DNA from 2 places in the Devosia sp. genome. Region 1 is predicted to be linked to the other one. Evidence: predicted binding sites of a transcription regulator. Region 1 holds the regulator's gene; the other holds the start of a gene.

Region 1 (4,473 bases):
ATCGAAACCTTCAAATGGACGCCCGAAGCCGGCTATGCGCTGCGCGACCGCCATCTTGACCGCCTCCTCGATTCGGCCCGCTATTTCGCCCTGCCCACAGACCGCGCGGCGATTTCGGCCTTCTTGTCCGGCAGGGCAAAGGACTGGACCGGGCCGATGCGGGTGCGCCTCACACTTGCCGAAGCCGGTCTCGATCTTTCCGCCGTACCGCTGCCGCCCAGTCCCGATCGCTTCCGTTTCGCGCTGGCGGAAAAACCGCTGGATTCGGCGTCGATCTGGCTGGCCCACAAGACCACGAATCGCAGTTTCTACGACCAGCCGCGCCAGGCTGCGCACGCGGCCCTGGGCGTTGATGAGGTGGTCTTTGTCAATGAACGCGGCGAATTGACCGAGGGCTCGATCACCAATCTTTTCATCGCCCGCGATGGACAGTTGCTGACCCCGCCACTGGCCTCCGGGCTTTTGCCGGGCACGCTGCGCGCCGAGCTTATCGCCACCGGCAAGGCTATCGAAGAGGTTCTGACCCTTGCCGACCTCTCCAGTGCCGATACAGTCTATCTCGGCAATTCCGTGCGCGGCCTCCTCCGCGCCGACTGGGTAAGGACCGACCATGATCACAATTGAACCCGATGACGTGCTTGTCGTCGTTGACGTCCAATATGACTTCCTGCCCGGCGGGAGCCTGGCGGTGGCCGGCGGCAACGAGATCGTGCCGCTGATCAACCAGCTGGCCAGGAAGTTCACCCATGTCGTCCTCACCCAGGACTGGCATCCGGCCGATCACATCTCCTTTGCCAGCCAGCATCCCGGCAAGGCCCCCTTCGACACCATCGAGCTCGATTATGGTCCGCAGGTGCTCTGGCCCGATCACTGCGTCTGGGACAGCCACGGCGCCGAAATCGCCGGCACGCTCGATATTCCCCATGCGCAACTGATCATCCGCAAGGGCTATACGCGGGGCGTCGATTCCTATTCCGGCTTTCAGGAGGCTGACCGGCAGACCCTGACGGGGCTCGGCGGCTATCTCAACGAGCGCGATGCCGGCCGGCTTTACGTCGTCGGCCTCGCCACCGATTTCTGCGTCGCCTGGACCGCCCTCGACGCCGCCGCCGGCGGCTTCGACGTCAGCGTCATCGAAGACGCCACCCGCGCCATCGACGCCAACGGCTCCCTCGAAAAGGCCTGGGCCGACATGGAAGCGGCTGGCGTCGATCGGGTGAAGAGCGGAGAAATTCTCGGTTAGGCCAGGCCCGCACATATACCAGGCGCTGCCCTCGGGCCTGACCCGAGGGCCACTTCATTATTCACGGTTCCCCCGGCTCCATCGCCACCCTCCCCCTTGTGGGGAGGGTAGTGAAGCTAGGCCCCAAGGCCGTAGCGGAACTAGGGTGGGGGAATGGCCCGCTCGGACCCCGCTCCATTGCCCCGACAAAACAAAAAAGGGCGCCCACCGGCGCCCTTCCCACGTCATGTCCAATCGGCTCACGCGCTCTTGTCGACGCCCTCGCCGGCATCCGGGGCCGCCGCCGCGCCGCCCTTGGCGACACCGACCATGGCCGGACGCAGCACGCGCTCGCCGATGGCAAAGCCTTCCTGCACCACCTGCACCACCGTGCCCTCGGGCACATTGGGATTGGGCACTTCGAACATGGCCTGATGCTTGTGCGGGTCGAATTTCTGTCCCGCCGCCTCGATCGGCTTGACGCCATGCTTGGCGAGCAGCCGCTGCATTTCGCGCTCGGCCAGTTCAAGGCCCTCGATCAGGCTTTTGAGCGTGCCCTCAGCGGTGGTCCGGGTTTCTTCCGGAATGACCAGCAGCGCCCGGCTCAGCGCATCGGTGGCGCTCAGCATGTCGCGGGCAAACCCGGCAATGGCATAGGAGCGGGTGTCACTGACATCGCGCTCGGTCCGCTTGCGCAGGTTTTCCATTTCGGCAGCCGTGCGCAGCACGCGGTCCTTGAGCTCGGCATTCTCCGCCAATAGCGCCTCGACCGGGTCGACCTCCGGCGTCTCGGTGACCGGCACTTCGGTTTCCGGCGTCTCGCCCTGGGCGGCGTTCTCGTCGCTCATCTGGTCTATTCCATGCATAGTGTTGTCAAATCTGCCCCGCATATCGGCCAAGCGGGACCTTATTTCAAGCGTATCGCCACCCCGAAGGCAAAATTGGCGCCACGGTGCCAGCCCGCGTCCGGCGGGCGGTCACCCCCTTTTGCGCGCCATCATCGCGCTCAGCACATGGGCGGTATAATCCACCACCGGCACGATGCGCGCATAGTTGAGCCGCGTCGGTCCGATGACGCCCAATACGCCCACGACCCGTTCATTGGCATCGCGATAAGGGCTGAGAATCACCGACGAACCCGAGAGCGAAAACAGCTTGTTTTCCGAGCCGATGAAGATGCGCACGCCCTCCCCGCGCTCGGCATCCCCCAAGAGGTCGAGAAGGCCTTCCTTGCTTTCCAGTTCGTCGAACAATTGCCGCATCCGCATCAGCTCATCGCTGGCCATGGCGTCGTTGATGAGATTGGCGCGCCCCCGCACGATCACGGTCGGGGCGCCATTGTCCCGCGGGTTGGCGAGCGTGGCGATGCCGGCATCGACGAGCTTTTGCGTCAATTCATCGAGTTCGGCCCGCTGCTCGTCGCGCCGCTCATGCAGCACCCGCCGGGCTTCCGACAAGGTCCGCCCCACGACATAATTGGCGAGATAATTGCCTGCCTGCTGCAGGGCGCTCACCGTATAGCCGGGCGGCAGTTCGAGAATGCGGTTTTCCACCTGCCCGTCATCGCCCACCAGGATCGCCATGGCCCGGGCGGCATCGAGCCGCACGAATTCGATATGCTTGAGCACCATGTCGGCCTTGGCCGCGATCACCAGCCCCGCGCCCTGGCTGAGCCCGGACAATAGCGTCGAGGCCTCGGTCAGCAGGTCCTCCACCTGGCCATGGCCGGCCGTGCCTTCGATCTGGCGGGAAATCTTCTGCCGCTCGGTCTCCTCCATGGCGCCCACTTCGAGCATGGAATCGACGAAGAAGCGCAGCCCCTGCTGCGTCGGCGCGCGGCCGGCCGAGGTATGGGGCGCCGCGATCAGGCCCAGGTCTTCGAGATCGGCCATGACATTGCGCACCGAGGCGGGCGACAGCTCCACCTGCAACAGGCGGCTGAGATCGCGCGAACCCACCGGCACGCCGGTGGCGAGGTACCGCTCCACCAGCCGGCGGAATATGTCCTGGCTGCGGGCATTGAGCACACTCAGGAAGTCTTCGGCGGGCCTGGTCATGGTGGTTTGAATAAACTCTTCAGCTTTAACCCTGGTACCTCATTTAAGCGTATAGCGCCCATCCGCCAAGCGCCCGGCGCTTGTGAGCCGGGCCGAGGAAGGTTAAGAGGCGGTTAAAGCCAATAACTGACGGATTGAGTGACCATGCGGCCTTCCGGGCGTGAACCGAACCAGATGCGGTCTGTGACCCTCGAGCGCAATGTGGCCATGAAGGCCGAGGGCTCCTGCCTTATCGCCTTTGGCAATACCCGCGTCCTGTGCACCGCCTCGGTCGAGACCAGCGTACCCGGCTGGCTGCGCGGCAAGGGCCAGGGCTGGGTCACCGCCGAATATGGCATGCTGCCCCGCGCCACCGGCTCGCGCACCCGCCGCGAGGCCACCGCCGGCAAGCAGTCGGGCCGCACCCAGGAAATCCAGCGCCTGATCGGCCGTTCGCTGCGCGCCGTCGTCGATCTCGAAGCCTTGGGCGAAGTCCAGGTGACGCTCGATTGCGACGTGCTCGAAGCCGATGGCGGCACCCGCACCGCTTCGATCACCGGCGCCTATGTGGCCCTGGTCGACGCCATAGCCTGGATGGACGAGCGCAAGCTGACCAAGGGCCAGGTGCTCAAGGACAGCGTCGGCGCCGTCTCCTGCGGCATCTATCGCGGCACCCCGGTGCTCGATCTCGACTATCTCGAAGATGTCGAGGCCGAAACCGATGCCAATTTTGTCATGACCGGCTCGGGCAAATTCGTCGAGATCCAGGGCACCGCCGAGGGCGCACCCTTTTCCCGCGCCGAGCTCGAAAGCCTCATGGGTCTGGCCGAAAAAGGCATTGGCGAACTGACCCTGCTGCAAAAGGCGGCGCTGGGCGCATGATGTTCTTGAGAAAGTCCCCCTCATCCGCCCTTCGGGCACCTTCTCCCACGAGGGGAGAAGGCGATGGAGCCGCAGCCGCGATGCCTTCCTTCTCCCCTCGTGGGAGAAGGTGGCTCGGCGCAGCCGAGACGGATGAGGGGGGCTTTTCACCTCAGAACTGCCCCATATGGAACGACATTGCGCGCACTTTGGAGGGACGGGCCAAATGACCGCCATCCCCCGCCTCCGTCCCGGCGCGCGCCTCTGCATCGCCACCCACAATGCCGGCAAGCTCACCGAGTTTCGCGAGCTGTTCGCGCCCTTTGGCCTCGATCTGGTCTCTGCGGGCGAACT
Region 2 (4,473 bases), 770 kb from region 1:
AGTGGGGTCTTCCCAATCGCCGGGAAAGACCTGGCGGGCCCAGCCGGTGGCGCAATGGCTGACCAGAGGTGCGAGGATCACCAGCGTGACGGCGGCACTGCCCCAGAGCCAGGCCTTGATCGCCCGTCCATTGCGATTGGCGGCCCAGGCCCCCATGAGCATGAAGAGCATGATGTAGCCCGGCGCCTGCCAGTGAAAGTGGAACTGCGTATCGGACCAGAGGGCGACGATGGTGAAGAACAGGATCGGCGGCCAGGCAATATAGGCAAAGAGCACTGCCACTCCCGGCGCGACCCCGGCAATGGCCGAGCGCTCGAGGCCCGCGAACAGGGCCCTGACGCCAATATAGAGCGCCGGTATGGCCAGCCACGGCACCATATAGACCAATTGGCCGATGATCATGCGGATGAGGCCGCCCCAGCGCAGATCGGATTCGGCGAGCGCCCGCCCGCCCTGGAAGCCGAAAGAGGCCCATTGGTTCTGGGCATTCCAGATGATGACCGGCGAAAAGATCGCCAGCGCGATCACCAGCGCCAGCCAGGGAGCCTTGTGCAGCAGCCAATGGCGCTGGGCCGGATCGACGAGAATGTAGAGCCCGGTGCCCAAGACGAGGAACAGGGCGTGGTATTTCGACAGAAAGGTGAGACCAAGGAACAACCCGGCCAGGCCCCAATAGAAATAGGGGCGCTCGCGACCGGCCCCGAAAAAGATTTCGATCAGCACCCGGACCGTCGCCAGCCAGAAGAGCAGCATGGGCGCATCGGGCTGCGCCCAGGACCCGATGGAGAGCGAAAACAGCACGCAGGCGTTGACGATCAGCGCGGCATAGAAACCGGCCAGGGGCGAATGCAGCCGCCGCATGATGTCGAAGACCAGCCAGGTCGAGCCGGCGAACATCAGGAGGAATGGCAGGCGCACCAGAAGGATGGCGTCCGATCCGGTTGCCGTCACGATACCCCAGATCATCCACAGGAAGAGCGGTGGCTGGTCATAGTAGCTGAGATGGAACTGGCGCGCCGAGGCCAGGTAATAGGCTTCGCCCGTGCCCCAGCCCACGGCCCAGGCGCCAATGGTGCGCAACACCAGGGTGACGATAATGAGCGCCAGCGTCGCCTGAACGGGTGTCAGCGGGCCAATGCGCCGGGTCTCGCTCATGTTTGGCTCCTCAGCGCCAGGTGAAGATGCGGGTCACGGCATAGTTGAACACCGCGCTCATGACCGCCCCGGCTATGCCGGCAAAGACGAAATTGGCCATTTCGGCAGTGAACAGGAGGCTCGCGACCGAGATATTGGCGAAGGTGCCGAAACTGCACACCGCGTAAAAACTCAACAGGCCCGTGAAGAAGCGCCGCCCGGTCAGGCGCTTGTCGGCATAGGTCAGTTCGTTGTTGAGCACGAAATTGGTGGTCATGGCGACCATGGTGGCGATGAACTGACTGACGGCAAAGCCAATGCCAAATACTTCAAAGGCGAGGCTGAGCACCGCAAGGTGCACGAAGACACCCGAAACGCCCACAAGGCCGAACAGGAGAAAACTTGTCGGCACGAGGCCACGCGTCAACTGCGAGACGATGAGCCCCAGGAACTGGGCGACGATCAGCGGGCTCATCTTGCTTTCGCCCGCATGGCGGGGGCGGAAACTGTAGGGCACTTCAGCAATGGTGAGACGGCCGCCACGGCGGCGCCCGGCAGTGGCCACCAGGTCGAGCAGTATCTTGAAGCCTTCCTGGGAGAGGTGCGGCGCCACTTCCATCACGAGCGCGCGGCGCAGAAGGAAAAAGCCGCTCATGGGATCGGCCAGCGCCTTGCCGGTCAGGATACCGGAAAGGCGGGTGGCCAGGCGCGACCCGGCCTGCCGTCCGGCCGACAGGCCTTCCTCGGACCGGCCCTCGCCGACATAGCGAGAGCCGACTGCAATATCGGCCCCCTCTTCCACCCGCGCCAGCAGTTGCGGCAGGATGGATTCGTCATGCTGGAGGTCGCCGTCGATCACCGCGACGAATTCTGCGGCGGACAGGGCCATGCCCTCGATACACGCCGACGACAGGCCACGCCGCCCGATACGGTGAATACAGCGCACATTGGGGCGGGTGCGGGCGGCCTGTTTGACGGCTTCGGCCGTGCCGTCGGGGCTGTTGTCGTCGACGAAGATAACCTCGAACGCTATTCCCGCCAGGGCCAGGTCGAGCTTTTCGAGCAGCGGCAGGACGTTGTCGCGCTCCTTGTAAGTCGGCACGACAACCGAGAGCCTTGGCGGGCGCCACTGCGGTTCAGCGGGCATGGAGGCGGGGCTGGTCATGGCGCTGAAAGGTCCGGATTGGAATTGGGCGTGCAGCGCCCAATAGCAAGCCTCGACCGGGGACGAAAGAATTTTCGGGAGGCGCGCCTTGACTCCCCGCCCGGGCCATCCCTATATCCCGGCAGCTTGTTAGCACTCACGAATGGCGAGTGCTAACAGGTCCTGAAATTTGCATTAGCAATGATGCCAAGAGGAGCAAGTCATGGGCTTCCGTCCCCTGCATGACCGAGTGGTCGTCCGTCGCGTCGACAGTGAAGAAAAGACCAAGGGCGGGATCATCATCCCCGATACCGCCAAGGAAAAGCCCTCCGAGGGTGTGATCGTTTCCGTGGGCCCCGGCGCCCGCGACGAAAACGGCAAGATCAATGCGCTGGACGTCAAGGCCGGCGATCGCGTGCTCTTCGGCAAGTGGAGCGGCACCGAGGTCAAGCTCAACGGCGAAGACCTGATCATCATGAAGGAAAGCGACATCATGGGCGTGATCGAGGCCTAATCGGCTCTCTCACCGCCTTTTTTGTCGTTCCCCATCAACCGACATTTTTCAAGGAGCCATAAATGGCCGCCAAGGAAGTCAAATTCTCCACCGACGCCCGCGAAAAGATGCTGCGCGGCGTCAACATCCTCGCCAATGCGGTGAAGGTCACCCTCGGCCCCAAGGGTCGTAACGTCGTTATCGAAAAGTCGTTCGGTGCCCCGCGCATCACCAAGGACGGCGTCTCGGTCGCCAAGGAAATCGAACTGGAAGACAAGTTCGAGAACCTGGGTGCGCAGCTGCTGCGTTCGGTCGCGTCCAAGACCAACGATGTTGCCGGTGACGGCACGACCACCGCAACCGTTCTCGGCCAGGCGATTGTCGTCGAAGGCGTCAAGGCTGTGGCCGCCGGCTTCAACCCGATGGATCTCAAGCGCGGTATCGACCTGGCTGTCGCCGACGTCGTGGAAAGCCTCAAGGGCTCTGCCAAGAAGATCACCTCGTCTTCCGAAGTTGCCCAGGTCGGCACCATTTCGGCCAATGGCGAATCGTCCATCGGTGACATGATCGCCGAGGCGATGCAGAAGGTCGGCAACGAGGGTGTCATCACCGTCGAGGAAGCCAAGACCGCCGAGACCGAACTCGATGTCGTCGAAGGCATGCAGTTCGACCGCGGCTACCTCTCGCCCTACTTCGTGACCAATGCCGAAAAGATGACGGCACAGCTCGAAGACCCCTACATCCTGCTGCACGAAAAGAAGCTTTCCAACCTGCAGGCCATCCTGCCGATCCTGGAAGCCGTTGTTCAGTCCCAGCGTCCGCTGCTGATCATCGCCGAGGACGTTGATGGCGAGGCTCTGCCGACCCTGGTCGTCAACCGTCTGCGCGCCGGCCTCAAGGTCGCTGCCGTCAAGGCTCCGGGCTTCGGTGACCGCCGCAAGGCCATGCTCGAAGACATCGCCGTCCTCACCGGCGGCCAGGTGATCTCCGAAGACCTCGGCATCAAGCTCGAAAACGTGACCCTGGACATGCTCGGCACCGCCAAGCGCGTCGAGATCACCAAGGAAAACACCACCATCGTCGATGGTGCCGGCACCCAGGACGAGATCCAGGCCCGCGTTGGCCAGATCAAGGCCCAGATCGAGGAAACCACCTCGGACTACGACCGCGAAAAGCTGCAGGAACGTCTGGCCAAGCTCGCCGGCGGTGTTGCCGTGATCCGCGTCGGCGGTTCCACGGAAGTGGAAGTCAAGGAGCGTAAGGACCGCGTCGATGACGCGCTCAACGCGACCCGCGCCGCTGTCGAAGAAGGCATCGTTCCGGGCGGTGGCGTTGCCCTGCTCCGCGCTTCGGCTGCCATCAAGGCCAAGGGCGCCAATGCCGACCAGGAAGCCGGTATCGCCATCGTGCGCCGCGCCCTGCAGTCGCCGGTCCGTTGCATTGCCAACAATGCCGGTGCCGAAGGCTCCGTGGTTGTCGACAAGATCCTCGAGAACTCGGCTGCGTCCTACGGCTACAATGCCGCGACCGGCGAATATGGTGACCTTGTTGCCCTGGGCGTTATCGACCCGGTCAAGGTTGTCCGTACCGCTCTCGAAGACGCCGCTTCGGTTGCTTCGCTCCTGGTGACCACCGAGGCCACCATTGTCGAAGCCCCCAAGCCCGACGCTCCGGCAATGCCGGCTGGCGGCGGTATGGGCGG

The links. Region 1 encodes HrcA, which represses chaperone genes, less so after heat shock. Its sites were predicted from a motif close to GTTAGCACTCNCNNNNNGNGAGTGCTAAC; they were not measured.
Region 2: a site for HrcA is predicted at 2,428-2,456, ahead of KIT02_RS16550 (co-chaperone GroES). Genes of this name have one in related genera too.

The regions. Positions count from the first base shown of each region.
Region 1 is NZ_CP075529.1:2,599,686-2,604,158, forward strand. Features, by position in the region: gene pabB (aminodeoxychorismate synthase component I) at 1-624, shown strand, start outside; gene pncA (bifunctional nicotinamidase/pyrazinamidase) at 611-1,243, shown strand; gene grpE (nucleotide exchange factor GrpE) at 1,483-2,070, opposite strand; gene hrcA (heat-inducible transcriptional repressor HrcA) at 2,200-3,279, opposite strand; gene rph (ribonuclease PH) at 3,424-4,140, shown strand; gene KIT02_RS12805 (non-canonical purine NTP pyrophosphatase) at 4,346-4,473, shown strand, end outside.
Region 2 is NZ_CP075529.1:3,367,259-3,371,731, reverse strand. Features, by position in the region: gene KIT02_RS16560 (glycosyltransferase family 39 protein) at 1-1,155, opposite strand, end outside; gene KIT02_RS16555 (glycosyltransferase family 2 protein) at 1,166-2,299, opposite strand; gene KIT02_RS16550 (co-chaperone GroES) at 2,502-2,792, shown strand; gene groL (chaperonin GroEL) at 2,855-4,473, shown strand, end outside.